Regions from separate parts of the Streptomyces sp. NPDC054783 genome, predicted to be linked through region 1. Evidence: riboswitches for the same ligand, from Rfam matches in the RefSeq annotation. Region 1 holds a riboswitch; each other region holds the start of a gene.
The links. Region 1 has a riboswitch for cyclic di-AMP ahead of ACWGJ5_RS18475 (NlpC/P60 family protein). Riboswitches for the same ligand answer to the same signal wherever they lie in the genome.
Positions count from the first base shown of each region.

Region 2: it holds a riboswitch for cyclic di-AMP, as region 1 does, so the genes downstream of both, ACWGJ5_RS14130 (M23 family metallopeptidase) here and ACWGJ5_RS18475 (NlpC/P60 family protein) in region 1, are expected to answer to the same signal.
Region 3: it holds a riboswitch for cyclic di-AMP, as region 1 does, so the genes downstream of both, ACWGJ5_RS09520 (M23 family metallopeptidase) here and ACWGJ5_RS18475 (NlpC/P60 family protein) in region 1, are expected to answer to the same signal.
Region 4: it holds a riboswitch for cyclic di-AMP, as region 1 does, so the genes downstream of both, ACWGJ5_RS19535 (transglycosylase family protein) here and ACWGJ5_RS18475 (NlpC/P60 family protein) in region 1, are expected to answer to the same signal.

Region 1 covers NZ_JBSHAY010000009.1:161,199-168,325, forward strand. Annotated here, with positions in the region: gene ACWGJ5_RS18455 (LuxR C-terminal-related transcriptional regulator) at 1-319, shown strand, start outside; gene ACWGJ5_RS18460 (NlpC/P60 family protein) at 337-1,401, opposite strand; gene ACWGJ5_RS18465 (hypothetical protein) at 1,831-2,184, shown strand; gene ACWGJ5_RS18470 (tellurite resistance/C4-dicarboxylate transporter family protein) at 2,188-3,153, opposite strand; gene ACWGJ5_RS18475 (NlpC/P60 family protein) at 3,842-5,050, opposite strand; cyclic di-AMP (ydaO/yuaA leader) riboswitch at 5,058-5,229, opposite strand; gene pcrA (DNA helicase PcrA) at 5,492-7,127, shown strand, end outside.
Region 2 covers NZ_JBSHAY010000006.1:210,160-217,286, reverse strand. Annotated here, with positions in the region: gene ACWGJ5_RS14140 (M16 family metallopeptidase) at 1-1,079, shown strand, start outside; gene ACWGJ5_RS14135 (M16 family metallopeptidase) at 1,076-2,464, shown strand; cyclic di-AMP (ydaO/yuaA leader) riboswitch at 2,701-2,863, shown strand; gene ACWGJ5_RS14130 (M23 family metallopeptidase) at 2,876-3,619, shown strand; gene ACWGJ5_RS14125 (GntR family transcriptional regulator) at 3,817-4,503, shown strand; gene ACWGJ5_RS14120 (HPr family phosphocarrier protein) at 4,650-4,931, opposite strand; gene ACWGJ5_RS14115 (bifunctional acetate--CoA ligase family protein/GNAT family N-acetyltransferase) at 5,110-7,127, shown strand, end outside.
Region 3 covers NZ_JBSHAY010000003.1:557,490-564,616, forward strand. Annotated here, with positions in the region: gene ACWGJ5_RS09505 (MarR family winged helix-turn-helix transcriptional regulator) at 1-429, opposite strand, end outside; gene ACWGJ5_RS09510 (dihydrofolate reductase family protein) at 492-1,625, shown strand; tRNA gene ACWGJ5_RS09515 (tRNA-Met) at 1,705-1,778, opposite strand; cyclic di-AMP (ydaO/yuaA leader) riboswitch at 2,065-2,209, shown strand; gene ACWGJ5_RS09520 (M23 family metallopeptidase) at 2,219-3,244, shown strand; gene ACWGJ5_RS09525 (aldo/keto reductase) at 3,315-4,259, shown strand; gene ACWGJ5_RS09530 (PrsW family intramembrane metalloprotease) at 4,349-5,674, opposite strand; gene trmB (tRNA (guanosine(46)-N7)-methyltransferase TrmB) at 5,717-6,541, opposite strand; gene lhgO (L-2-hydroxyglutarate oxidase) at 6,650-7,127, opposite strand, start outside.
Region 4 covers NZ_JBSHAY010000010.1:98,557-105,683, reverse strand. Annotated here, with positions in the region: gene ACWGJ5_RS19550 (cytochrome P450 family protein) at 1-119, shown strand, start outside; gene ACWGJ5_RS19545 (DUF899 family protein) at 113-796, opposite strand; gene ACWGJ5_RS19540 (transglycosylase family protein) at 1,087-2,172, shown strand; cyclic di-AMP (ydaO/yuaA leader) riboswitch at 2,355-2,527, shown strand; gene ACWGJ5_RS19535 (transglycosylase family protein) at 2,532-3,239, shown strand; gene eno (phosphopyruvate hydratase) at 3,582-4,868, shown strand; gene ACWGJ5_RS19525 (FtsB family cell division protein) at 4,983-5,459, shown strand; partial or broken gene ACWGJ5_RS19520 (DUF501 domain-containing protein) at 5,487-5,888, shown strand; gene ACWGJ5_RS19515 (Ppx/GppA phosphatase family protein) at 6,093-7,088, shown strand.

The DNA.
Region 1 (7,127 bases):
CGGCACCGACCTGGTCGACTCGATCTTCCGTGTCCAGGAGGGCGACGCCGTCTTCTCCCCGCGCCTGGCCGGGTTCGTCCTGGACGCCTTCGCCTCCACCGACGCCCCGCCCGTGGACGAGGACCTGGACCGCCTCACCCAGCGCGAGCGGGAGGTGCTCCGGCTGATCGCCCGTGGCTATGCCTACAAGGAGATCGCCAAGCAGCTGTTCATCTCGGTGAAGACGGTCGAGTCCCATGTCTCGGCGGTCCTGCGCAAGCTCCAGCTGTCCAACCGCCATGAACTGACCCGCTGGGCGGCGGCCCGCCGCCTGGTCTGACCCCTGCGGGCCCGCCCCTAGGCCACCCGGGTCGCCCCGGCGAACGGCATCAGGTCGAGCGGGGCCAGCCGGACCGGTGCCGAGGGGTTCGGGGCGTGGATGATCTGCCCGTTGCCCACGTAGATCCCGACGTGGCTGATCCCGGAGTAGAAGAACACCAGGTCACCGGGCTCGAGTTCGGATCGGGAGACGCGCCGGCCCGCGTTGATCTGGGCGTAGGTGGTGCGGGGCAGGGAGATGCCGGCGGAGCGGTAGGCGGCCTGGACCAGACCCGAGCAGTCGAAGGTGTTCGGGCCTGCCGCGCCCCACACATAGGGGCTGCCGAGCTTGGCGTAGGCGTAGTCGACGGCCGCTGCGGCGCGCGCGTTCGAAGCGGTGGCCGACCCGGTCTGCTCCAGGGCGTCCCGGGTGTCCGAGGCCGAGCGGGAGCCACGTCCCGGCGCGGTGCCGTCACCGGTGACCTCGGTCCGCTGCTGCGGAGGGAGCAGCGCCAGCAGCCGCCGGGCCTCGTCCAGCTTGCCCGTGATGGTCTTCTTCCGGCGTCGCAGCTCGGCCTGCCGGGACCGCAGCGACTTCAGCTCGATGCGTGCCGCGCCCCGCAACTGCTCGATCTCCCGCAGCTGTCCGCGCACCTGGGACACGGCGTCGGCCTGGCGGTCACCGGCCCGCTCCGCGAACGCGGCGTCGTCCAGATACCGGTCGGGGTCACCGGACAGGGCCAGCTGCCAGGCCGGTGCGAAGCCGCCCTCGCGGTACTGCGCCGCCGCGAACGAACCCAGTGCGTTCCGGGCGGTGTTGAGCCTCTGCTGCTTACGGGCGGTCTCGTCCCGCAGCGCGTTCAACTGCCGCTGCTCCGCGTCCGCCTTCTCCTTCGCGCCGTCGTACTTCTCGGTCGCGGCCCCGGCCTCCTGGTACAGCTTGTCCACCTCGGCCTTCACCTGGGTCGGCGTCAGCTGCGGCTCGGCGTGTCCCGTTCCGTCGAACCCCGTCGCGGTGGCGGCGCCCGCCAGGGCGAGCGTGGCGGCCGTCCGGGCCGTATGGCCGCCCATCGAACGTTGCCGGGGCTTGCGGTGCGCTGCCACCTGGACCGTCACGTCCTTCCGTACGACTCGCACGACCGAGAGGTCCGTGCGTCCGGCGGCGGCCCGCACAGGGGAAGCGGGCCACCGCCGGACCCTTCTCGGCGGTGGTGGCCGACGGCCGCCCCTGGCCCGGGCGGCGGTGGGGAGCCGGTCACCTGGGGGAGGACGCTAGGCCCGAGTGTGACGAGTGGGTAACGCAGTGTACGGAACTGGCCTGGACGGACCGGAACGTGACCGCAAGTGACCGCATGGTCGCTCCTGGGGCGTCACCTTCACGCAGCGTGGTGACCGAAGCGCGGAAAGCTGGGGCGGACGGAGGCCTGCGGTGCTATGGGGCGCATATATGCAAGAACGTCAGCGTGCTCGCCGACCGCTGTCGCCGGGGCCGGTGGCAGAAGGCTGCGGGGCCCCCGATTAGGCTCCGACCCCATGGACGTACTCATCCATCTCTTCGTCGGCCTGCACATCATCGGCATCGCCGCGCTGCTCGGCGGTTTCCTCACCCAGATGAAGGCGATGGGCCAGGGCACGGCCCGGTTCGTGCCCGGGATGCTGCACGGCGCGCTGACGATGCTGGTCACGGGCGTGGCCCTGATCGGCCTCAACCAGGCCGACCACCACCACATCAACACCATCAAGATCGGCGTCAAGCTGGCGCTGCTGATCGTGATCCTCGGACTGGTCTACGTCCAGCGTGACGAGGAGAAGATCGACAAGAGCCTGTTCGGCGTGGTCGGCGCGCTGACCATGACGAACATCTTCATCGCCGTCCTGTGGACCTGACGGTCATCCGTCCCCGCCGCCGGCGCGGGCCGCGCGCACCGCACCGGCGGCGACCACCAGCCACAGCGCCACCGCCGTCCACAGCAGCACCCGTCCCAGCCGGTCGAGCCACGGGACGCCGAGTGCCGTGCCGACGGACAGCACCGCCACCGCCGTCATCCCCATCGGGAACACCGTCGCCCACCGCAGCACGTGGTAGCCGGGCCGGGGCCGCACCGCCTCGGCGGCCAGCAGTACCACGTACCAGACCAGATCCAGCACGAGCAGCGCCACCGTCACATTGCGCAGCACATCGCGGTCGTCGTCGTTCCACAGGTACATGCCCGCGTCCCCGGCGATGAGCAGGTCCGCCCCGGCCAGCGCCGAGATCGCGAGCGCACCACCCGCGATCCAGTGGTCGCCCGCCCCCTCCAGCACCTGCCGTATGTCGAAGCGGGCCAGCGCCAGGCCGTAGAGCACCAGGCCCAGCCAGAACAGCACCAGCGCCGTGTGTGCGAGCCACGCCGTGCGCTCGGCCGCGTCGAGCGTGGCGCCCAGTACGGCGAGGCTCTCTGTGGCCACACAGCACAGGAACACCGCGCCCGGCATGCGCGGCCTCCAGCGCCGTACGACCAGGACCAGCAGCACCGGCCACAGCAGCGCGGCGAGCGCGAGCAGCGCCTCGGCCAGGGTCTGCCGGCCCAGCGCCGAGATCCGGTTGCCGAGCACCGCGGTCGCGGCGACCGAGGTCAGCGCGCCCGGGCTCTCCGCCTCGGTCACCCAGCGCTCCCGCTCGCCGACCAGCCGCAGGACGAATTCGGCGGCCAGCGCGATCCAGGAGATGCACGCCATCGCCAGCGCCACCCGGGAGACCGACTCGGCTCCGGTCATGTGCAGCCCCACCGACACCACGCCGGTCGCCATCACGGCGGCCCCGGCCGCGGGGGACCGTTCCGCCCACCACGCGCGCAGACCTGAGATGCCGGGCATGCGCCCGATGCTAGGGAGCCGCGGCGTCCCTGCCCGGTGGGCACGCGCGCGTGGAGAACAAAAACGCCGGTACGCGCGTGGAGGCAGGCCGGACGCGTGCGTGGGGGCAGGCCGGACGTGTGCGTTGGGGTAGGCCGGACGTGTGCGTTGGGGTAGGCCGGACGTGTGCGTTGGGGGGCAGGGGAGGCCGTGCGCGGTCGTGGGGACGGGGGGAGAGACCGTGTGGACGTGGCAGGGGAGGCCAAGCGGTCTGGATGGCAGAAGAGGGCGCGCGTGTCCGGAGGAAGAGAAGGCCGCATGCGGGCGTCGGCGCAGGAAAGCCCGACGCGTGCGTGGGTGTGGGAATCAGCGGCTCGTGTGGGGAGGCCGAGGGCGCTGGTGTGCCGTGGGTGGGCCTGTGCGTGGTCGTGCGGTGTGGGGAGGCCGAGGGCGCTGGTGTGCCGTGGGTGGGCCTGTGCGTGGTCGTGCGGTGTGGGGAGGCCGAGGGCGCTGGTATTCCGTGCGTGGGCCTGTGAGTCAGTGGTCCGTGCGGGCAGGCTCAGGGCGCCGCAGGCCGCGCGTGGGGATGTGATTCGGCGACCCGGGCTCGGAGCCCGCGACCCCGCACGCGCGCGTGCACGGGCAATTCGGCGGCACGCGCGCGTGGAGCGGGAAGGACAGGGGGCGCGCCCGCGCCCCCGGGGTGGTGTCAGCCCGGTCGGACCACGCTGTGGATGATCGACTCACCGCCGTAATAGATCGACTCCTCACGGACGTACGCGCCCGGCTTCGGGGCATGGATCATCATGCCGTTGCCTATGTAGACGCCGACGTGGCTGATGTCGTCGTAGAAGAAGATCAGGTCGCCCGGCCGCGCGTCGGCGAGCGAGACCGTGGTGCCCACATTGACCTGGTCGTAGGTGGTGCGCGGAAGGGTGACGCCGGCGGCCCTCCACGCGGCCTGGGTGAGGCCCGAGCAGTCGTAGGAGTCCGGCCCGGTCGCGCCCCACACATAAGGCTTGCCGATCTGCGCGCGGGCGAAGGCGAGCGCCTTCTCGGCCTTCGTGTCGTACGAGCTGGTCGTCGTGGACCCGGTCGAGCCGGAGCCCGTCGAACCGGAGCCCGTCGAACCGGATCCGGAGCCGGACCCCGTGGGCGATGACGACGAGGAGGACGACGATGAAGACGATGAGGCGGCCTGTTGCTGAGCCGCCTGCTGCTTCGCCAGCTCGGCCGCCTTGCGCGCCGCCTCCTGCTGCTTCTGCCGCTCGATGGCGGCCAGCCGCGCCTTCTCCTGGGCCGTCAGCTGCGAGAGCAGTTCGCGCGCCGAGGCCAGTTTCTTCTGGACGGTGGTCTTGGCGGTCTGCAGGTCGTGCTGTGAGTCGGTCAGCGTCTGCAGGCTCTCCGCGGCCTCCCGCCGCTTCTTCATGGTCGCGGCCTGCTCGCCGATGTAGTCGTCGACCGCGTGCTTCTCCCGCGAGGTCAGCCGGTTCATCAGCTGGGTCTGGTCGAAGTAGTCCTGCGGGTCGTTGGCCAGCAGGAAGGTGGCCGTGTCGGGAGCGGCGGTACCGGTGCGGTACTGGGCCGCGGCGAAGGAGCCCAGCTCCTCGCGGGCCTTGTTGAGACCTGCGGTGCGCCGGGCGACGTCGTCGCGCAGGGCGTCGACGCGGCCCCGCTGTCTGCCGGACCGCTCCTTGGCCGCGTCGTACTTCTCGGTCGCCGACTCCGCCTGGCGGTAGAGGTCGTCGACCTTCTTCTCGACCTCCTCCAGGCTCGGCTTGGCGCGATCGGTATTCGGGGCGGCCTCTGCGGTCTGGGAGAGCACGGCCATGGAGGTGAGGGCGGCGGTGGCGAGGGCGGGGGTGCGAAGGCCCGATCCGATGGATCCGCCGGGGCGCGTCTTGCGGTGCGACGCCAAGGGAGGCGACTCCTTCCAATGGGCCGCCTACCGGGTTAGCTGTCGGGTTCGGGCGGTGGTTCGGAAGGGTTGCCCTACGGCGGCGTCCCGGGTGGGAGCCGGCCGATTCACCCCAAAGGTCGGTGGGTCCCCGGCTCCGGACGCCCTGAGGGGCGCGCCGGACTCGGCGGAGGCCGCGCGGCCCGGCGAGGTTCGCCGGTAGGGGTCGTACGGCCCGCACGCACGCTAGCCAACTCGTGTGACTCCTGTGAAGGTTGGTGCGTGATATGTCCGATACATTTTCGTGACCTGGGGCAGGTTTCGCTCCTGTGTCATCGGGCGGTTCCGTTGTGTGAGCAGGCGGAGGCTCATTTTGCGGTCCAGATCAACTCTCTTCCGGAACCGGCCATGTTCCGGGGACGGCGACCGGTTGTCGGTGGGGCGCCCTAGACTCGGAGAGCGATGAGCAGCCTCTTTGACGACAGCTTCCTGGCGGATCTCCAGGCCCCTCGCGGGCACGAGGAGGAGCCCCCGCCGCCGCCCGACGACGATCACGCTCCGGAGCCGCTTCCGGACGATCTGTTCGGCGGGAAGTTCGACGTGCCGCCGGACCGGGAGGCGTACTACCGCGACGGCGCCCCGCGCCCCGCGATCGACCCGGCGGCGCTGCTGGAGGGGCTGAACGACAACCAGCGCGCCGCGGTGGTGCACGCCGGCTCCCCGCTGCTCATCGTGGCCGGCGCCGGTTCGGGCAAGACCCGTGTGCTCACCCACCGCATCGCCCATCTGCTCGCCGAGCGGCATGTGCACCCGGGCCAGATCCTCGCGATCACCTTCACCAACAAGGCCGCGGGCGAGATGAAGGAGCGCGTCGAGCATCTCGTCGGCCCGCGCGCGAACGCGATGTGGGTCATGACCTTCCACAGCGCGTGCGTGCGCATCCTGCGCCGCGAGTCGAAGAGGCTCGGCTTCACGTCGTCGTTCTCGATCTACGACGCCGCCGACAGCAAACGCCTCATGGCCCTGGTCTGCCGCGACCTGGACCTCGACCCCAAGCGCTTCCCGCCGAAGTCGTTCAGCGCCAAGATCAGCAACCTGAAGAACGAGCTGATCGACGAGGAGGACTTCGCCGCCCAGGCCACCGACGGCTTCGAGAAGACCCTCGCCCAGGCCTACGCGCTCTACCAGTCGCGCCTGCGTGAGGCCAACGCGCTCGACTTCGACGACCTGATCATGACGACGGTCAACCTGCTGCGTGCCTTCCCGGACGTCGCCGAGCACTACCGCCGCCGCTTCCGGCACGTCCTGGTCGACGAGTACCAGGACACCAACCACGCCCAGTACGCGCTGGTACGGGAACTTGTCGGCACGGGGGAGCGGTCCGCCGAGGAGGGCGGCACCCCGCCCGGCGAGTACGACCTCCCGCCCGCCGAACTGTGTGTCGTCGGTGACGCGGACCAGTCGATCTACGCCTTCCGGGGCGCGACGATCCGCAACATCCTGCAGTTCGAGGAGGACTACCCGAACGCGACGACGATCCTGCTGGAGCAGAACTACCGCTCCACGCAGACCATCCTGTCCGCCGCCAACGCGGTCATCGAGCGCAACGAGTCCCGCCGCCCGAAGAACCTGTGGACCAACGCGGGCGCCGGCGCGCGGATCACCGGTTACGTCGCCGACACCGAGCACGACGAGGCCCAGTTCGTCTCCGACGAGATAGACCGCCTGGTGGACGCGGGCGATGCCAAGGCCGGCGATGTCGCAGTCTTCTACCGCACCAACGCCCAGTCCCGTGTCTTCGAAGAGGTCTTCATCCGGGTCGGCCTGCCCTACAAGGTCGTCGGCGGTGTCCGCTTCTACGAGCGCAAGGAGGTCCGGGACGTCCTGGCCTACCTGCGCGTCCTCGCCAACCCCGAGGACTCGGTGCCGCTGCGCCGCATCCTCAACGTGCCCAAGCGGGGTATCGGCGAGCGCGCCGAGGCGATGATCGACGCCCTCGCCCAGCGGGAGAGGATCAGCTTCCCGCAGGCGCTCAAGCGCGTGGACGAGGCGTACGGCATGGCCGCGCGCTCCACCAACGCCGTCAAGCGGTTCAACA
Region 2 (7,127 bases), on a different contig from region 1:
ACCAGCTGGAGCTCGCCCTCTGGCTGGAGGCCGACCGCATGGGCTCGCTGCTCGCCGCCCTGGACGACGAGTCCATGGAGAACCAGCGGGACGTCGTCAAGAACGAGCGCCGCCAGCGCTACGACAACGTGCCCTACGGCACCGCCTTCGAGAAGCTGACCGGCCTGTCCTACCCGGAGGGCCACCCCTACCACCACACGCCGATCGGCTCGATGGCGGACCTGGACGCGGCCACCCTGGAGGACGCCCGCCAGTTCTTCCGTACCTACTACGCGCCGAACAACGCGGTACTCTCCGTGGTCGGCGACATCGATCCTCACCAGACCCTCGCCTGGATCGAGAAATACTTCGGGTCGATCCTGTCCCACGACGGCAAGCCCGCCCCCCGCGACGGTTCCCTGCCGGAGGTCATCGGCGAGCAGAAGCGCGAGGTTGTCGTCGAGGAGGTCCCGGCGCGCGCCCTGATGGCCGCCTACCGCCTCCCGCACGACGGCACGCGCGCGTGCGACGCCGCCGACATCGCCCTGACCGTCCTCGGCGGCGGCGAGTCCTCCCGCCTCTACAACCGGCTGGTGCGACGCGACCGCACGGCCGTCGCGGCCGGATTCGGCCTGCTGCGGCTCGCCGGCGCGCCCTCCATGGGCTGGCTGGACGTGAAGACCTCCGGTGACGTCGAGGTGCCGGTCATCGAGACCGCCATCGACGAGGAGCTGGCCCGGTTCGCCGAGGAGGGCCCCACGCCCGAGGAAATGGAGCGCGCCCAGGCCCAGTTGGAGCGCGAGTGGCTGGACCGGCTGGGCACGGTCGCAGGGCGTGCCGACGAACTGTGCCGGTTCGCCGTCCTGTTCGGCGATCCGCAGCTCGCCCTCACCGCCGTCAAGCGCGTCCTGGAGGTGACCCCCGAGGAGGTCCGGGAGGTCGCCAAGGCCCGCCTGCGGCCCGACAACCGAGCGGTCCTCGTCTACGAGCCGCTGTCCGCCGATTCCGCCGAGCACACCGAGGAAGCGGGGCGCGGTGAGGACCCGGAGCAGGAAGCGACCGTAGAGGCCGGTAACGAGAACGAGGAGACGGCCAAGTGACCGAGCTCGCCACCATGGACTTCCACCCCCAGCCGCAGCCCGGCGAGGCCAAGCCGTGGGCGTTCCCGGCCCCCGAGCGGGGCACGCTCGACAACGGCCTGACCGTGCTGCGCTGCCACCGCCCCGGCCAGCAGGTCGTCGCCGTCGAGGTGCTGCTGGACGCGCCCCTGGACGCCGAGCCGGCCGGCCTGGACGGCGTCGCCACGATCATGGCGCGGGCCTTCTCCGAGGGCACCGACAAGCACTCCGCCGAGGAGTTCGCCGCCGAACTGGAGCGCGCGGGCGCCACGCTGGACTCGCACGCCGACCACCCCGGCGTCCGGATCAGCCTGGAGGTGCCGGCCTCCCGCCTGGCCAAGGGGCTCGGTCTGCTCGCCGACGCGCTGCGCGCGCCCGCGTTCGCCGACAGCGAGGTGGAGCGGCTGGTCCGCAACCGCCTGGACGAGATCCCGCACGAGCTGGCCAACCCCTCGCGCCGGGCCGCGAAGGAGCTCTCCAAGGAGCTGTTCCCGGTGGCCTCGCGCATGTCGCGCCCGCGCCAGGGCACCGAGGAGACGGTCGAGAAGATCGACGCCGCCGCCGTACGCGCCTTCTACAGCCGGCACGTACGCCCCGCCACGGCCACCGCGGTCGTCGTCGGCGACCTCACCGGCGTCGACCTGGACGCGCTGCTCGGCGACACCCTGGGCGCCTGGACGGGCACCCCGGGCGAGCCGCGGCCCGTGCCGTCGGTGACCGCGGACGACACCGGACGCGTGGTCATCGTGGACCGGCCCGGCGCCGTCCAGACGCAGTTGCTCATCGGCCGCGTCGGCCCCGACCGGCACGACCGCGTGTGGCCCGCACAGGTGCTCGGCACCTACTGCCTCGGCGGCACCCTCACCTCCCGCCTGGACCGCGTCCTGCGCGAGGAGAAGGGCTACACCTACGGTGTGCGCGCGTTCGGCCAGGTCCTTCGTTCCGCGCCGGACGGTACGGGCGCGTCGATGCTCGCCATCAGCGGCTCCGTGGACACCCCCAACACCGGCCCGGCGCTGGAGGACCTGTGGAAGGTGCTGCGCACCCTCGCCGCGGACGGCCTGACCGACGTCGAGCGGGACGTGGCCGTGCAGAACCTCGTCGGGGTGGCGCCGCTGAAGTACGAGACCGCGGCCGCCGTCGCGAGCACGCTGGCCGACCAGGTCGAGCAGCACCTGCCCGACGACTTCCAGGCGACGCTCTATCAGCAGCTCGCGGCGACGGGCACGGTGGAGGCCACGGCGGCCGCCGTGAACGCCTTCCCGGTGGACCGCCTGGTGACCGTCCTCGTCGGTGACGCCGCTCAGATCAAGGCGCCGGTGGAGGCGCTCGGCATCGGTGAAGTGACCGTGGTGGCGGCCGAGTAGTGCCCGCATGGACGGCTGAGTGACGGCACACGCGCGTGGGGCCCTGACGACCAACTCGTCGTCAGGGCCCCCGGTGTTCCACTCCCTTCCCCAGATGCCCGATTTGAGGCGGAGGTTGCCTGTCTGCCCTGTGGGATGCGCTACAAAAGCCCGGATCGGTTTGGGGTTCGAAAGCAGGCTTTCGTAGCGTCGTCCGGGCTGTTCGTCAGTAGGCAGTGCGCCGCACCCGCGGCACCGGACAGCCATCGCCGAGTCCCCGTACGGCGCGAGCCAGGGGAGCCGGGGACCCACGCAGTCCCTGGGGTGAATCGGGCGCCCGCGCGAGCGCGAGGGAGTCCGTAGGAGACCTTCCTGCTCCGAACCCGTCAGCTAACCCGGTAGGCGAGAGGGAAGGAAAGGACCAGCCACTTCATGGCGTTCATGTGCGCCACCGGGAAGCACCGCAAGCCCGGCCGGGTCAAGCGCACCACCGCTCAGGCGGCAGGCGTCGCGGCCCTCACCACCACCGGTGTCATCGGCACCCTCGCCGCCTCTCCGGCACTCGCCGCCGAGAACACGGTGGAGCAGACCGGGCTCACGCCGGTCCTCGCCGTGAGCGACGGCGTCGCCGAGCACATCGACGCACAGGCCGACGCGCAGCAGCAGGCCGCGGAGCAGAAGGCGGCCGAGGAGGCCGCGGCCAGGAAGGCGAAGGAGGAGCGCGAGGCCAGGGCCCGTGCCGCCCGGGAGGCCGAGCGCAAGCGCCTGAACGCCTTCGTCGCCCCGATAACCGACTCCTACGTCTCCACCGGCTACCAGGCCAGCAGTTCCCTGTGGTCCTCCGGCCACCACACGGGCATCGACTTCCACGCCGCCAGCGGCACCCCCGTCCACGCGGTCGGCTCCGGCACGGTCGTCTCCACCGGCTGGGGCGGCGCGTACGGCAACCAGATCGTGATCCGGATGGCCGACGGCATGTACACCCAGTACGGCCACCTGTCGTCCATCGGCGTCTCGGTCGGTCAGCAGGTCAGCTCCGGGCAGCAGATCGGCCTGGCCGGCGCGACCGGCAACACCACCGGCCCGCACCTGCACTTCGAGGCCCGTACGACCCCCGACTACGGCTCGGACGTCGACCCCGTCGCCTACCTCCGCAAGCACGGCGTGAACGTCTGACGCCCCGTCGCGCGGCACGCGAAGCCCCGGCTCACGAGCCGGGGCTTTCGCCGTTTTTCACGGGCCCCTCCCGACCCGCTGACCAAAAAATATCCATGGATTCCGGACCGCCGTCGGAAATTCCGGCTCATTGGAATAGAGTCACGGAACACGCGTCCATCGTCGACGTTTCACGGGGATTAAGGCGGAGGTCGGTCATGCGTATTCCGGCGCACTCTGTGTGCACGGCCATCCGGGACGACATCGTCGCGGGTGTCTACGAGCGCGGCGGCCGGCTGACCGAGGAAGTCCTGGCCCGCCGCTACGGCGTCTCGCGCGTCCCTGTCCGCGAGGCCCTGCGCACCCTGGAGGCCGAGGGCTTCGTGGTGACCCGCCGGCACGCGGGCGCGTGCGTGGCCGAGCCGACCGAGCAGGAGGCCGCCGACCTGCTGGAGATGCGCCTGCTGCTGGAGCCGCTCGGGGCGGCCCGGGCCGCCCAGCGGCGCACCGAGGCCCATCTGAAGGTGCTGCGCGGCCTCGTCAGGCTGGGCCAGGAGCGGGCCCGCAGTGGCAACAGCGGCGATCTGCGCTCGCTGGGCGGCTGGTTCCACGAGACGCTCGCCCAGGCCTCGGGCAGCTCCTCGCTGACCACGATGCTCGGCCAGCTGCGGCACAAGATCGCCTGGATGTACGCGGTGGAGGCGCCGTCGAGTCCGGTGGATCACTGGGCCGAGCACGGCGCCATCGTCGACGCGGTGGCGCGCGGCGACGGCGAGCGCGCGCGGGCCGTCACGGCGCTGCACACCGAGCGCGCGACGGCCGCGCACCGGCTGCGTTTTTCCGGAAGCCCCGAACGTGTGAGGACTTCGCAACACGCCGTAAACATGTCGGGCCTTCGGCATTAACACGGGCGCCGTATACAAAGAAGAGGTATTCGGCCGCGGACTATTTCCGCGCCCCAATTCCGGTGTGCGCGCAATGAGCCCGGAAACAGCGGAGCCGCGCCGCCCGAAAAGGGCGACGCGGCTCCGCCGTATCAATGCGCTGGTGTTCAGACCGTCTCGGGCAGTTCCTCGAGGCCCTCGGAGACCAGCTTGGCCAGACGGTCCAGGGCGGCGTCGGCGCCCTCGGCGTCGGAGGCGAGGACGATCTCCTCGCCGCCCTGGGCGCCCAGGCCCAGGACAGCCAGCATGGAGGCCGCGTTGACGGGGTTGCCGTCAGCCTTGGCGATCGTCACCGGGACGCCTGCGGCCGTGGCGGCTCGGACGAAGATGGAGGCGGGGCGGGCGTGGAGGCCCTCGGCCCAGCCGACGTTGACGCGGCGCTCAGCCATGTGTTGCTGCCCTTCAGTCTTCAGGGTTGTCTAGACCAGTTTCCCATATCGCGAAGCATGCCCGGAGCGGACCTTCGTCCGCTCCGGCGTGGCGTCGGAACCGCGGCCTCGGTTCCGGCTTCCGTCCTCCACAGACTGCCCCGCGCCGTTGTCGGACGCGAGCCGTACTCTGGGGCCCATGCAGACCTCGGCGGACCGGCAGGACCGGCACCAATACCCCGCCCACTGGGAGGCGGACGTGGTGCTGCGCGACGGGGGTACCGCGCGCATCAGGCCCATCACCGTTGATGACGCCGACCGCCTGGTCAGCTTCTACGAGCAGGTCTCGGACGAGTCGAAGTACTACCGCTTCTTCGCGCCGTACCCCAGGCTCTCCGCCAAGGACGTCCACCGCTTCACGCACCACGACTTTGTGGACCGGGTGGGACTCGCGGCCACCATCGGCGGCGAGTTCATCGCCACCGTACGCTATGACCGCATCGGCCCGGACGGCATGCCCGCGTCCGTACCCGCCGACGAGGCCGAGGTGGCCTTCCTGGTGCAGGACGCCCACCAGGGCCGCGGGGTCGCCTCCGCCCTGCTGGAGCACATCGCGGCGGTCGCCCGCGAGCGCGGCATCCGCCGCTTCGCCGCCGAGGTGCTGCCCGCCAACACCAAGATGATCAAGGTGTTCACGGACGCCGGCTACACCCAGCAGCGCAGCTTCGAGGACGGCGTCGTCCGCCTGGAGTTCGACCTCGAACCCACCGACCGCTCCCTCGCCGTGCAGCGCGCGCGGGAACAGCGCGCCGAGGCCCGCTCGGTACGGCGGCTGCTGATGCCCGGCTCGGTCGCGGTCGTCGGCGTCGGCCGCGCCCCCGGCGGCGTCGGCCGCAGCGTCCTCGGCAACATCCGGGACGCCGGCTACGGCGGCCGACTGCACGCGGTGAACAAGGCCTTCCCCGAGGACCTGCAGGAGGTCGACGGGGTGCCGGCACACCGGCGCGTGCGGGACATCGGCGGCCCGGTGGACCTCGCCGTGGTCGCCGTGCCGGCCGAGTACGTGCCTGCCGTGGTCGCCGAGTGCGGTGAACACGGGGTGCAGGGGCTCGTCGTACTCTCCGCCGGGTACGCCGAGAGCGGGCCCGAGGGGCGCGAGCGGCAGCGGGCTCTCGTCCAGCAGGCACGCGCGTACGGCATGCGGCTCATCGGCCCGAACGCCTTCGGGATCATCAACACCGCGCCGGACGTGCGCCTCAACGCCTCCCTCGCCCCGGAGATGCCCCGCCCCGGCCGCATCGGCATGTTCGCCCAGTCCGGCGCCATCGGCATCGCCCTGCTGTCCCGACTGCACCGGCGCGGGGGAGGGGTCACCGGGGTCACCGGCGTGTCCACCTTCGTGTCCGCCGGCAACCGCGCGGACGTCTCCGGCAACGACGTCCTCCAGTACTGGTACGACGACCCCGAGACCGACGTCGTCCTCATGTACCTGGAGTCCATCGGCAACCCGCGCAAGTTCACGCGCCTCGCGCGCCGGACGGCGGCGGCCAAGCCGCTGGTCGTGGTGCAGGGGGTCGGCTCCGCGCCGCAGGGGCACGCGGTCCGGGCCACCCGGCTGCCGCACGCCACCGTCTCCGCACTGCTGCGGCAGGCCGGGGTGATCCGGGTCGACACGATCACCGAGCTGGTCGACGCGGGGCTGCTGCTCGCCCGGCAGCCGCTGCCGGCGGGGCCGAGGGTGGCGATCCTGGGGAACTCCGAGTCGCTGGGGGTGCTGACGTACGACCGGTGTGTGGCGGAGGGCCTGCGGCCCTCGCGCCCGCTGGACCTGACGACAGGAGCCACGGCGGAGGACTTCCACCGGGCGCTGGGTGCCGCGCTGGCCGACGAGACGTGCGACTCCGTCGTGGTGACGGCGATCCCGGCGATCGGGGAAGCCTCCCCGGGGGATGCGGAGCTGGCCGAGGCGTTGCGCTCGGCTGCGGCTGCCGTTCCGGGGAAGCCGGTGCTGGTGGTGCATGTGGAGCTCGGGGGGCTTGCGGAGGCGTTGTCCGCTGCGGCGAGCACTGCACCACAGGCCGTTTCCGGGGCGGCCGGTACCGAGGCCGGTGCCCACCCTCCCCCGCTCTCGGCTTCGCTCGAGCGGGGGGACCCCCATCGCCTTGTGGAACGGCCGCCCGCCGCGATGGCGGAGACCGGCGCGCCCACCGCGGTAGC
Region 3 (7,127 bases), on a different contig from region 1:
CCCCGTGCAGATCTCCTCCAGCTGCCGCACCTGCTCCGGTGTGAGCCGGTCGAACAGGGTGGCGCGCACGGTCTCCACGTGCCCGGGCGCCGTACGCTCCAGTGCGGCCATCCCCTCGTCCGTCAGTACGGCGATGCTGCTGCGCTTGTCCCAGCGGCAGTCCTCCCGCCGTACCAGCCCGTTCCGCTCGAGCCGGGTCACCGCGTACGTCAGCCTGCTGCGCGTGATCTTCAACGACTCGGCGAGGTCCGTCATCCGCAGCCGCCGCTCGGGCGCCTCGGACAGGTTGGCCAGCACGGAGTAGAACAGGTGTGGCATGCCGGCGTCCTGCTGGAGCTGTCGGTCGATCGCGTCCTCCAGGAGGTGCGTCGCGGCCATGTACGCGCGCCAGGCGCGCTGCTCCTCGGGGCTGAGCCAGCGGGTCGTCATGCCGCCAGTGTAAGTTTGTTTCAAACTTGAACCAAGACTCGCCTCGCAGGGAGACCGCGCCGATGTCGTACCCGTACGTGCTGCTGTCCGCCGCCGTCTCCCTCGACGGCTACCTGGACGACACCGGCCCCGACCGGCTCCTGCTGTCCAGCCCGGCCGACTTCGACCGGGTCGACGCGGTACGGGCCTCCGTCGACGCCATCCTGATCGGCGCCGGCACGATCCGCGCCGACAACCCGCGGCTTCTGGTCAACTCCGCCGAGCGCCGCGCGGCACGGGTGCGCGAGGGTCGACCGGAGTACCCGCTGAAGGTGACCGTCACCGCCACCGGCGACCTCGATCCCGACGCCAACTTCTGGCACACCGGCGGCGACAAGCTCGTCTGCACGACCGACGAGGGCGCCGAGCGGGCCGCGCGCCGCGTCGGTGACACCGCCGACGTCGTCGCGCTGGGCCCCGGCCTCGACTGGCGGTCCCTGCTGTCCCACCTGCACGACGTGCGCGGGGTCCGGCGGCTGATGGTCGAGGGCGGCGGCACGGTCCACACCCAGCTGCTGCAGCTGGGCCTCGCCGACGAGCTCCAGCTGGTCCTCGCGCCGCTGTTCGTCGGTGACCCGGCAGCGCCCCGCCTGTTCGGCCCCGGCGGCTACCAGGCCGGCCGGCTGCGCCTGACCGAGACCCGCCGGATCGAGGACGTGGTCCTCATGCGCTACGAGCCCACGGCCCCCGGCGCGGGTGCGGTCGCCACCGCCGCCGACCGTCACTGGCTGCGCACCGCCTGCGAACTGGCCGCGCTGTGTCCGCCCTCGCGGACCGCGTTCAGTGTGGGGGCGGTGGTGGTCGCGGCCGACGGCACGGAGCTCGCGCGAGGTCACTCGCGCGAGGGGGACGACCCCGTGGTCCATGCGGAGGAGGCCGCCCTCGCGAAGGTCGACCCGGCGGATGAGCGGTTGGCCGGCGCCACGGTGTACAGCAGCCTGGAGCCCTGCGCCCGGCGGGCCTCGAGGCCCGCGCCCTGTGCCGAGCTGATCCTTCGGGCGGGGGTGCGGAGGGTGGTCACGGCCTGGCGGGAGCCCGACACGTTCGTGGATGCGGCCGACGGGAGCGGAGTCCTGGCGAAGGCCGGCGCGGAGGTGGTCGTCCTGCCCGAGCTGGAGGGACGCGCCAAGGCGCCGAACGGACATCTGCTGGGGTGAGCCGGCCCCGGCCCGCCCCGTGCGGGGGCTGAAAGCACTCAGGGCCGGAATCCAATGGATTCCGGCCCTGAGTTTTGAGTAGCGGGGACAGGATTTGAACCTGCGACCTCTGGGTTATGAGCCCAGCGAGCTACCGAGCTGCTCCACCCCGCGTCGTTGTGTCTCTACTGTACACCACTCGGTGGGTCGTCCGGCGCCACCTGATCGTTTTCACCCAGGGTGACCGGACGACCGCCCTCCGAATAACACCTGAGTCACCATCAAAAACGCCCAGGCTCCTGAGTGGCGGTCAACTCGCCCGGATTTGCTGCACTCCCGGCCGGTAAGTTCCGCTCGGAAAAGGTTAATGATCAAGCCGAACGGCTTGGAAAGTGACTCTCAGGTCTATTAACGTTCGATAACGCAGCGCGGTCGTCCCAGCCGTCACAAGAGGCGGCTCCGTGCGCACGCGCCTAATCCCGCAAGGGAGCCGGGGAACCACCATCTTGGGGTGAATCACGCGGATACCGGCTGGTATACGCGCGTAGGAGACCTTCCTGCTCCGAACCCGTCAGCTAACCCGGTAGGCGGAGGAAGGAAAGGAGTACGCCCGAGTGGCGTCCAACCGGCCCGCCCCAGAAGCCCCGTACGTGCCCGCGCAAGCCCAGCCGGAGACCTTCGGCTACGGCGCCTACCGCGCCGAGGAGGGGCCCTGGGAGGAGTGGAACCCCACCGAGGACTCCGTCACCCCGGTCCGTGGCCGGCACCGCGTCGCCAAGCAACGCGGCGGCTTCGCGCGCAGCTCCACCGTCCTCGGCGTCGGCGTGATGGCCGCGGTCGGCGCGGGCGGCATCGCCAGCGCCAACACCGGCAAGCCGCCGGTCTCCATATCCCTGCCGGACCTGGACTCCGTCGAGCACATCTTCGGCGACTCCTCCGATGCGCCCCAGGCCACTGCGACCGGCCTCAGCAAGGTCGGCGTGACCACCGACAGCGCCGGCAGCGGCAATGCCGGCGAGGCCCTGCGCAACCGGATCATGGCCCAGGCCGAGCAGCAGCAGAGCAAGGCCGACAGCAAGGCCACCGCCGCCGCGATCGCCGCGGCCGACAAGCAGACCGCCGCCGCGGCCGCCACGGCGGAGCAGGCCGCCGCGGCCAAGGCCGCCGCCGCCAAGGAGAAGGCGGAGGCCGACGCCAAGAAGGCCGCCGAGGCCAAGCGGCTGGCCGAGCTGGCCAAGGAGTACACGCTGCCGGTCGTCTCGTACACGATCACCGGTACCTTCGGGCAGCCCGGCGCGATGTGGTCCTCCGGCTACCACACCGGCCTCGACTTCGCCGCCCCCACCGGCACCCTCATCAAGGCCGTCCACGGCGGCACGGTCACCCAGGCCGGCTGGGCGGGCGCCTACGGCTACCGCACCGTCATCACCCTGGACGACGGCACCGAGCTGTGGTTCTGCCACCAGTCCTCGATCAACGTCTCCGTCGGGCAGAAGGTCTCCACCGGCCAGGTCATCGGCCGTGTCGGCGCCACCGGCAACGTCACCGGCCCGCACCTGCACCTGGAGGTCCACCCGAACGGCCAGGCCACCGCCATCGACCCGGCGCCGTGGCTGCGGGAGAAGGGCCTCACCCCCTGACGCGTCCTTCCGGGCGTTCTTGACGCCGGCGGTGGAATGCGATCATCCACCGTCGGCGTTGACATAGGGCATGACCTCTCTGCGCACACTCGGTTCATCCGACCTCCAGGTCTTCCCGCTCTGCCTCGGCGGCAACGTCTTCGGCTGGACCGCCGACGAGGAGACCTCCTTCGCCGTCCTCGACGCCTACACGGCGGCCGGCGGCAACTTCATCGACACCGCCGACTCCTACACGGCGTGGATCGAGGGCCACAAGGGCGGCGAGTCCGAGACGATCATCGGCAAGTGGGTCAAGGCCCGTGGCAACCGCGACCGCGTCGTCATCGCCACCAAGGTCAGCCAGCACCCGGAGTTCCAGGGTCTGTCCGCCGTCAACATCAAGGCCGCCGCCGACGCCTCCCTGCGCCGCCTGGACACCGACTACATCGACCTCTACTACACCCACTTCGACAAGCCCGAGATCCCGGTCGAGGAGATCATCGGCGCGCTGGACGAGCTGGTGAAGGCGGGCAAGGTCCGCCACGTCGCCGCCTCCAACATCAGCCCCGAGCGCCTGAAGGCCTCGCTCGACTTCTCCGACCGCGAGGGCCTGGCCCGCTATGTGGCCCTCCAGCCCCACTACAACCTCGTCTCCCGCGACACCTACGAGGGCCCGCTGCAGGACCTGGCCGCCAAGGAGGGCCTGTCCGCCGTGCCGTACTTCTCCCTGGCCGCGGGCTTCCTGACCGGCAAGTACCGCCCCGGCACCAAGGTCGACAGCGCCCGTGCGGGCCGGGCCCAGGAGCACGCGGAGACCGAGCGCGGCCAGAAGGTCCTCGCGGCCCTGGACGAGATCGCCGCCGCCCATGACGCCCCCGTCGCCACGGTCGCCCTCGCCTGGCTCGCGGCCCAGCCGACGATCACGGCCCCGATCGCCTCGGCCCGCACGCCGGACCAGCTCCCGGCCCTCCTGGACGTGGCGGACCTGCAGCTGACGGAGGAGGAGCTGGCGAGTCTGACGGCAGCGTCTGCCTGACCTTCCTGCCGGCCTGATGCTTCCGCCGCAACGGTGCTCAGCCACGACGGCGGATTCCGGCGGTGCCGAATCCTCCGCAACCCGATGGGTTACGACTGATACGGGTTGTAGGAAGAGTAGGGCGCCGCCGGATAGCCGTACCCCGGCCGATACGCCGTAGGCATCGGCACCGGTGCCGCGTACATCTGCCGAACCGGCGGAGCCACCCGCATCGCGTACTCCAACGCCGGCCGCGCCGCATTCCGCCGCTTCCACAGCTCGTCCAGCAACTCCCGCTCCCGTACGACGAAGTCGGCCCCGGCCTTGCCCTGCCGCCCCCGGCGCCGCAGAAACGCGAGTGAGGTGGCGTACGCCTCGTAGCGTGCCACCTCCCGTGCCACCGGCTTGCCGCCGTGGTGCCGGGCGTAGTCACGGGCCGTCCGCCGGGCCCGCATCGACCCGAGCGCGAACGGCTCGGCCGGCCCCAGCCACCCGGCCAGCACATACGCCGGCAGCTCCTCCCGCACGGTCCGCAGCTCCCGCTGCCTCGTCCAGATCGCGAGCCAGGTCAGCAACCCGAACACGGGCATCATGAATCCGCCGTAGACGGCGAAGAACCCGAACTCGCCGAAGGTGGAGGAGCCGTTCCAGAAGGCGTGCATGCTCATCGCGAGCAGCAGACCGCACACCGGCAGCAGCATCCGCCGGGCGCGCTGCCGCTCGGCGGAGAGCGCGGCGAAGCCGAAGCCGAGGCCGGTCATGGTGGTGAACAGGGGGTGCGCGAACGGGGACATCACGATGCGCACGAAGAAGGTGGCGGCGGTGACGGAGGCGATACCGCTGCCGCCGCTGACCTGGTCGGCTCCGAAGGCCGTACCCAGGTAGAGGATGTTCTCGGTGAACGCGAACCCGGTGGCGGTGATGCCCGCTATCACCACCCCGTCGACGATCCCCGTGAAGTGACGTCTGCGGAAGAGGAAGACCAGCAGGACGGCCGCGGCCTTGGCGGACTCCTCCACGATGGGCGCGATCACGGTGGCGCCGAGGGTGTCGGCACTGGCCGGATCGGCCGTGGCGGTGGCTATCCACTTCGTCGCGAAGCTGTTGGCGACGATGGCTATCAGCGCCGCCGCGCAGGCCCCCCAGGCGAAGGCGAAGACCAGGTTCCGCCAGGGGCCGGGTTCTACGCGGTCCAGCCACCGGAAGGCGGCTATGAGCCACGGCACGGGCAGCACGGCGAGACCGAGCCCGACGAGAAACCCCTCGGTACCGGTCTGTCGACGCACCAGCGCGAGGATGACGAGTCCGGACAGCGCGAGCAGTGTGATCAGTGCCCCGTACCGCACCCACCTGTGCTGCCACCAGTGCGGGTGGCGGAGCGGCACGGGGCCGTGGGGGCCCGGCGGATACGTCGGAAACGGAGGACTGGTGGCCACGGCATCGACCCTAACGGTGACGGGACGAGGGGCTGGAGCGGATTATCGGTCCTGGTGCGGTACGCGACGGAAGAGCAGATCGTTCACCACGTGTCCCTTGTCCAGTCCCTGCCCCTCGAAACGGGTCAGCGGACGGTACTCGGGGCGCGCTGCGAAGCCGCCGTCCGCCTGCGTGTTCTCGAAGTCGGGGTGCGCGGTGAGCACCTCGAGCATCTGCTCGGCGTACGGCTCCCAGTCGGTCGCGCAGTGCACGAGCGCGCCGGGCTTCAGCCGGGTCGCGGCGAGCGTCAGGAACTCGGGCTGGATGAGCCGCCGCTTGTGGTGCCGCTTCTTGGGCCAGGGGTCCGGGAAGTACACACGCAGCCCGTCGAGCGAGTCGGGGGTGAGCATCTCCCGGAGCAGGATGATCGCGTCCCCGTTGCCGACGCGGACGTTGGACAGCCCGTTGCGGTCGGCGAGACCCAGCAGATTGCCCTGCCCCGGGGTGTGCACGTCGACGGCGAGGATGTTGGTGTCCGGGTCGGTGGCGGCCATCTGCGCGGTGGCCTCGCCCATCCCGAACCCGATCTCCAGGACGACGGGCCCGTCGTTCCCGAACAGCTCGGGGAGGTCGATGACCCGCTGCCCGTCGATGTCCAGCCCCCACTTGGGCCACAGCCGCTGCAGCGCGTCCGCCTGCCCGGCGGTCACCCGGCTGCGCCGCGGCTGGAAACTCCGGATCCGCCGCTCGAAGTGCGATCCGGCGGGATCGGCCTTGGGGCCGTCCGGAAACCGCGGCTCCCCCTTGGCCCGGGTATGCCGGACGGACGCGCCGGGGGTGTGGGGGGCCGGCGAGGGGGCTTCGGGGGCGTTGAGGAAGTCAGACACAGTGCTTCCGAGTCTACGGCGCTCTTCCAGGGCGCCCTCCCGGCCGACCGGGACGGGTGGTCGGAAGGGCAAGCGGGGGTTCCAGGGGGCGGATCCCCGGGTACGGCGCTACAGCGAACCGAGCATGTCCAGCACCCGCCGCCCGACTTCCCGCCCGATCGGCAAGGAAGCGGTGGCCGCTGGCGAGGGCGCGTTCAGCACGTGCACGGCACGAGCCCCCTCCTTGATCAGGAAGTCGTCCACCAGCGTCCCGTCGCGCAACACCGCCTGCGCCCGCACTCCGGCAGGGGCCCGCACCAGGTCGTCCGCCTCCGCCCCGGGCAGCAATCTGCGCACCGCCTCCAGGAACGCCCCCTTCGACAGCGAGCGGTGCAGTTCCCCCGCGCCGTATCTCCAGTGCCGCCGGGCGATCGCCCATGACCCCGGCCAGGCCACGGTCCCGGCCAGCTCCCGGGGCCGTACGACCCGCCAGCCGTACCCCTCCCGGGCCAGGGCCGGCACCGCGTTGGGGCCGATGTGCACACCGCCGTCGATGCCCCGGGTCAGATGGACGCCGAGGAACGGAAAGGCCGGGTCCGGCACCGGA
Region 4 (7,127 bases), on a different contig from region 1:
ACCTGCGGCTCGCCGTCGATCCGGCCGACCTGAGATGGCGTGGCGGGCTCATCATGCGGGGCCTGCGCACCCTGCCCGTGGAGTTCACGCCGCTCCGGGCAGGCACCGGCGCTCAGTAGTCCAGTCCCGCGAACCAGTCGCCACGGCCGCCCGGCGTCAGGTCGAGGAGGTGCCAGACCGGGTTGAGGAGGTCGATGCCGCGCTGGTCGATGTCCTCGGCCATGCGGGGACGAGCGGAGTAGAAATGGCGGACCGTGCCGTCCGCGTCCCGGGTGAAGACGGAGACGGTGGAGTCCTGCACGCCGTTCTCGTCCTCGCTGCCCAGGTCGTACTTGAAGGTGCTGTCCCCGGCGCTCAGCAGGCGCAGCCGCGACCAGCCGCGGCCCCGGGCGTGCCGGCGCAGCGTGGGCAGGTCGGCGGCCGCGGCGACCACGAGGTCGGCGTTCCGGGCGATGTGGTGGGCGACGCCGTTGAAGCCGTCGATCCACAGGGTGCACATCGGGCACGGGTCGGTCTGCCGTTTGCCGTACATGAAGTGGTAGACGATCAACGAGCGGTCCGGGCCGGTGAACAGCTCGCTCAGCCGCACCTCGCGGACGGGCGTGTCGCCGGCGTCGAGCTCGGCGGGGCCCTCGAGGAAGACGTAGTCGTCGACCTCGGCGCCCTGCGGAAGCGCTCTGCGCAGGGCCGCGACCTTCTCGCGGTGACGCATGAGTTCGATCTCGGCGCTGCACAGCTCCTCGCGGGCGGCGAGGTAGTCCGCGGACTCTCCGGGCAACCGGGTGTGCCGCAGCATCGTGTCCTCCTGGGTGGGAAGCCCCCCGGATCGGGTCGAGTCCATGGTTCCGGCCCGATCGCGCGCCGGGCGTGAGGCGTCGCCGTTCCCGACGGGTGACAAAGGGGACGGCAGGGGACAATCGGCCGCCGCGCAGGTCGAGATGACAAACTTTCAACTCTGTGATCTTCACGTGATCTGCGCGGCATGAACTTGTGACAAGTGATCGTCTGCCGCTACGTTCACCCATCAGTGTGGCGGCCAGGCTTCGGCCGCCGCGCCGGTTCTGCTGTCGCACGAAAGGCTTCCGCATGCTCTCCGGGAACGGTCGTCACCGTCGCCCCCGTCAGGCTCCGGCCCTCCTCGTCGCGGCCGGCGTGACCGGCTCAGCGATTGCCATCCCGCTGCTCGGCGCCGCCAGTGCGAACGCGGCCGACGGCACCACGTGGGACAAGGTCGCCGAATGCGAGAGCGGCGGTTCCTGGAGTGCGGACACCGGAAACGGCTACTACGGCGGTCTGCAGATCTCGCAGGGCGACTGGGCCAAGTACGGCGGCACGCAGTACGCCGAGACCGCCGACCAGGCCAGCCGCTCCCAGCAGATAGCCGTCGCCGAGAAGGTCCTCGCCGACCAGGGCACCAAGCCGTGGGCCACCTGTGCCCTGCTCTCCGGGCTGACCTCCGACTCCGCCTCGGTCGACGTCGACACCGGCGTCGGCGGCTCCGGCGGCAGTGACGGGTCGAACGGCGCGTCCGGCTCGGCCCAGGGCTCCGACTCGTCCGGTCTGCCTGATTCGTCCTCACCGGGCTCCGGCTCCGATTCGGGCTCGGGTTCGGACTCCGGCAGCCACTCCGCCCCGGGTTCGGACTCCTCCGGCTCCGCCTCAAACTCGAGCGCCACGCCGACCCCGAGTCGGAGCAAGGACACCACCGGTACTCCCGGTGCGGCCGACGGCTCCGCCGGAACCAGCGCCCCCAAGTCCGACAAGGCAGACAAGTCAGGCTCGCACGACGGCGGAAACCCGCAGGGATCCGACAGCTCTCCCGCGGCGACACCAGGTACCGACAACTCGGACAATTACCAGCAGAGTGCCGGTTCTTGGAGCCTGGTCGACACCGGCGCGCTCGGCAACGGCGGACGCCACCGCGGCGAAAGCGCGGACGAAAACGTGACAAACGGTCAGAACGCCACACCTTCGGGCCGTCACGCCAGCCGCGAACCGGGTAGCTACACGGTCCGTGAGGGCGACTCCCTCGCCTCCATCGCCGACTCGCTTGGCGTCGACGGCGGGTGGCATGCCCTCTATGTCGGCAACGAGAAGGTCATCGGTGCCGACCCGGACCACATCGCCGCCGGTCAGACCCTGAAAGTCCCTGCCGAAAAGGGCGACGACTAGCGGCAGTTGGCGCCCCACTTCGCGACTGATGTCCGGTTTGGTGAAAGTGTGGGATGAGTCTCAGAAGCCCTGATCGTCTTTGAAATTCCGTCGATCGCATGTCTACGGTCAGGACCGCTCGTCACCACGAGCCCCGGCAGCCGCAACGCCGAATCCTGCCAGCGGTTGCCCGGGAACAGTCGTCGCGTCAAGCGCCGTAGGCAGGAGCGGGGGACCCAAGGTAAGCGCCGGGCCCAGCGGTTGACGCTGGACCGGCTTGGGGTGAAGCCGCGCCTCGCAAGAGCGAGTGCGCGGCCGGGCAACTCAACCGGCCCGAACCCGACAGCTCACCTCGCAGGCGTCGGTGAGGGGATCGATCCATGCTGTTTTCCGGCAAGGGCAAGCACCGTCGCCCGTCCAAGGCCGTCCGCGCCATCACGCTCGCCGGTGTCACCGGCGCCGCCGTCGCCGCCCCGCTGATGGCGGCCGGCAACGCCTCCGCCGCCACCGCCTCCGAGTGGGACGCGGTCGCCCAGTGCGAGTCGGGCGGCAACTGGTCGATCAACACCGGCAACGGCTTCTACGGCGGTCTGCAGTTCACCAACTCCACCTGGGCCGCGTACGGCGGTACCGCCTACGCCGCGCGTGCCGACCTCGCCACCAAGGCGCAGCAGATAGCCGTCGCAGAGAAGGTCCTCGCGGGCCAGGGCAAGGGCGCCTGGCCGGTCTGCGGCACGGGCCTGTCGGGCACCCCGTACGGCGGCTCGGCCCCGGCGGCGACCACCAAGAGCGCCACCACCAAGAGCGCCACCACCAAGAGCACCACCACCCGCTCCACCGACCAGCAGGCCGCCACCCGCTCCGCCACGCGCACGGCCCCGTCGGCGAGCAAGACCGTCACCACCCCGACCGGGACGAAGGTCAAGAAGGGCGACGGCGAGTACAAGGTCGTCAAGGGCGACAGCCTCAGCGCCATCGCCGAGAAGCACGGCGTGAAGGGCGGCTGGCAGAAGCTGTTCGAGCTGAACAAGGACATCGTCCAGGACGCCAACCTCATCTACCCGGGCCAGCAGCTGCACCTGAAGTGACGCCTGGCCCCGAGCGGACCCACAGTGCCCTCACATCCCCGGCCCGCACACTGAAGGCCTCGTGAGGGCCACCCCCGTCCCCATGGGCTCCCCGCCCCGGCGCGTGTTCCCCCGTACGCGCCGGGGCGGGGTTTTTTCTGCCCACTTTCCCCACTCTTCACCTCGGCCTCATCCGGAGGCCCCTTTGTTCCGTCGGTGAACAATGGGTACCGTCTGCGTGTCCTCCCCGTCCACGGGACGGTCGGTCGGTGGCTGACGGCCCGGGGACGGTTAGGCTCTAGTCGCAAGGCGCGGCCGTCAGGCACACGCCCCGCACTTCCAGCGTCACATCCCAAGAAGGAGATGCTCGTGCCGTCCATCGACGTCGTCGTAGCCCGGGAAATCCTGGACTCCCGAGGCAACCCCACGGTCGAGGTCGAGGTCGGCCTCGACGACGGCAGCACGGGTCGTGCCGCCGTCCCGTCCGGCGCCTCGACGGGCGCCTTCGAGGCCATCGAGCTGCGCGACGGTGACCCCAACCGTTACCAGGGCAAGGGCGTCGAGAAGGCCGTCCTCGCCGTCATCGAGCAGATCGGCCCGGAGCTGGTCGGCTACGACGCCACCGAGCAGCGCCTGATCGACCAGGCCATGTTCGACCTGGACGCCACCGACAACAAGGGCTCCCTCGGCGCCAACGCCATCCTCGGCGTCTCCCTCGCCGTCGCCCACGCCGCCTCCGAGGCGTCCGACCTCCCCCTCTTCCGCTACCTGGGCGGCCCCAACGCGCACCTGCTGCCGGTGCCGATGATGAACATCCTCAACGGCGGCTCGCACGCGGACTCCAACGTGGACATCCAGGAGTTCATGATCGCCCCGATCGGCGCGGAGTCCTTCTCCGAGGCCCTGCGCTGGGGCGCCGAGGTCTACCACACGCTGAAGAAGGTCCTGAAGAGCAAGGGCCTGTCCACCGGCCTCGGCGACGAGGGCGGCTTCGCCCCGAACCTCGGCTCCAACCGCGAGGCCCTCGACCTCATCATCGAGGCCGTCAAGGAGGCCGGCTACGCCCCCGGCCAGCAGATCGCCCTCGCGCTCGACGTGGCCGCCTCCGAGTTCTACAAGGACGGCAAGTACCTCTTCGAGGGCAAGGAGCGCTCCGCCGCCGAGATGACGGAGTACTACGAGGAGCTCGTCGCGGCCTACCCGCTCGTCTCCATCGAGGACCCGCTGTTCGAGGACGACTGGGCCGGCTGGAAGGTCATCACCGACCGTATCGGCGACAAGGTCCAGCTGGTCGGCGACGACCTGTTCGTCACCAACCCCGAGCGCCTCGCCCGCGGCATCGAGGAGGGCACCGCCAACGCCCTGCTCGTGAAGGTGAACCAGATCGGCTCGCTGACCGAGACCCTGGACGCCGTCGAGCTGGCCCAGCGCAACGGCTACAAGTGCATGATGTCCCACCGCTCCGGCGAGACCGAGGACGTCACCATCGCCGACCTCGCCGTCGCCACCAACTGCGGCCAGATCAAGACCGGCGCCCCGGCCCGCTCCGAGCGCGTCGCCAAGTACAACCAGCTGCTGCGCATCGAGGAGATCCTCGACGACGCCGCGGTGTACGCCGGCCGCAGCGCGTTCCCCCGCTTCAAGGGCTGAGCCGACCCGGGCTAAGTCTTAGCCAGTCATACGTACGTCCCCGTACCCGGTCCCGTACCGTGTCCGGGGACGTACGCACGTGTGAGACTCGGACACAAGGGGAGCGGAGGACCGATGGCCGTGAGGGACCGGGACCGTTTCTCCACCGCAACCAGGCTGCGGCAGCTCGGCGAGCAGACGGCGGCCCGGGTCTACCGCTCACAGACCAGGCGCCAGGCCCGCCGCTCCCGGCTCACCGGCCGCGCGGCGCTGCTCGCGCTGGTGCTGTGCTCGCTGATCGTCGCCCTCGCCTATCCGATGCGGCAGTACGTCTCCCAGCGCGCGCAGATCTCCGACCTCCAGCGGCAGCAGGAGCAGGCCCGCAAGCGGGTCGAGCAACTGCGCGACCTCAAGGCGCGCTGGCAGGACGACTCCTACGCCGAGCAGCAGATCCGGCGCCGGCTGCACTATGTGATGCCCGGCGAGACCGGGTACGTCGTCATCGACCCCGGTGCGGCCAAGCAGTCCCGCACCGACCTCAGGGCCGCCCGCCGGCCCTGGTACGCGAACGTCTGGGACGGCGTCGACAAGTCCGACGCCTCCGACCAGTAATCGATAGAAAGCCGACCTGAAGCAGTCATGGAAACGCCCCCGCCCGCCACGCCGCGCACCGAGCCCACCGACGCGGACGTCGAGGCCTTCAAGCAGCAGCTGGGCCGCCCGCCGCGGGGCCTGCGGGCCATCGCGCACCGCTGCCCGTGCGGGCAGCCGGACGTCGTGGAGACCGCCCCCCGGCTGCCCGACGGCACGCCCTTCCCGACGACGTACTACCTGACGTGCCCGCGTGCCGCCTCGGCGATCGGCACGCTGGAGGCGGACGGCGTCATGAAGGAAATGACGGAACGCCTTCAGAACGACCCCGAGTTGGCCGCGGCCTACCGTGCCGCCCACGAGGACTACATCGCGCGCCGGGACGCCATCGAGGTCCTGGAGGGGTTCCCCAGCGCCGGAGGCATGCCGGACCGTGTGAAGTGCCTGCACGTGCTGGTCGCGCACTCGCTGGCCGCCGGCCCGGGGGTCAACCCGCTGGGCGACGAGGCGATCGCGATGCTGCCGGAGTGGTGGCGCAAGGGGCCGTGCGTGCAGCCGCTCCAGGCGCCCGACCCGGCGGACGAGCACCCCGGTGAGGAGGGTGCCGTCCTCGACCCCGCCGAGGTCCGCAGCGGCTTCTTCGCGTACCGGCCGATGGTTCCGGAGGGCTTCTTCAGGGTCGCCGCCGTCGACTGCGGCACGAACTCCATCCGGCTGCTCGTCGCCGACGTCAACCCGGCCACCGGTGAGCTGCTGGAGCTGGACCGACGCATGACGATCGTGCGGCTCGGCCAGGACGTGGACCGCACCGGCCGGCTGGCGCCGGAGGCGCTGGAGCGGACCTTCGCCGCCTGCCGCGAGTACGCCGGGGTGATCCGTGAACTCGGCGCCGCCCGGGTGCGTTTCGTCGCCACCTCCGCCTCCCGCGACGCCGAGAACCGGGACGACTTCGTGCGCGGGGTGCTGGACATCCTCGGCGTCGAGCCGGAGGTGATCAGCGGCGACCAGGAGGCCGAGTTCTCCTTCACCGGTGCCACCAAGGAACTCAAGGGGCGCGAAGACCTCACCAGGCCGTACCTGGTGGTGGACATCGGCGGCGGCTCCACCGAGTTCGTCGTCGGCGAAGACCGTGTGCGGGCGGCGCGGTCCGTGGACGTCGGCTGCGTACGGATGACGGAACGTCACCTGGTGCGGGACGGCAAGGTCTGCGACCCGCCCACCGAGGAGCAGGTCGTTGCCATGAGGGCCGACATCGAGGCGGCCCTGGACCTCGCCGAGGAGACGGTCCCGCTGCGCGAGGCGCACACCCTGGTGGGCCTCGCCGGGTCCGTCACCACCGTCTCGGCCATCGCGCAGGAGCTGCCCGAGTACGACTCCGAGCGCATCCACCACTCCCGCGTCTCCCGCGACCGGGTCCGCGAGATCAGCGCGTGGCTGCTGCGCTCCACGCACGCCGAGCGCGCCGCGATCGCGTCCATGCACCCGGGCCGGGTCGACGTCATCGGCGCGGGCGCCCTCGTGCTGCTCGCGATCATGGAGCGGATCGGCGCCGAGGAGGTCGTGGTGAGCGAGCACGACATTCTCGACGGCATCGCCTTCAGCGCGGCCGAAGCGGCGGCATCGGGCAGGGAGGCCGCCGGCCTGCGATGACGTGGAGCGGCCCCGGTCCTCCTGGGGAGGAACGGGGCC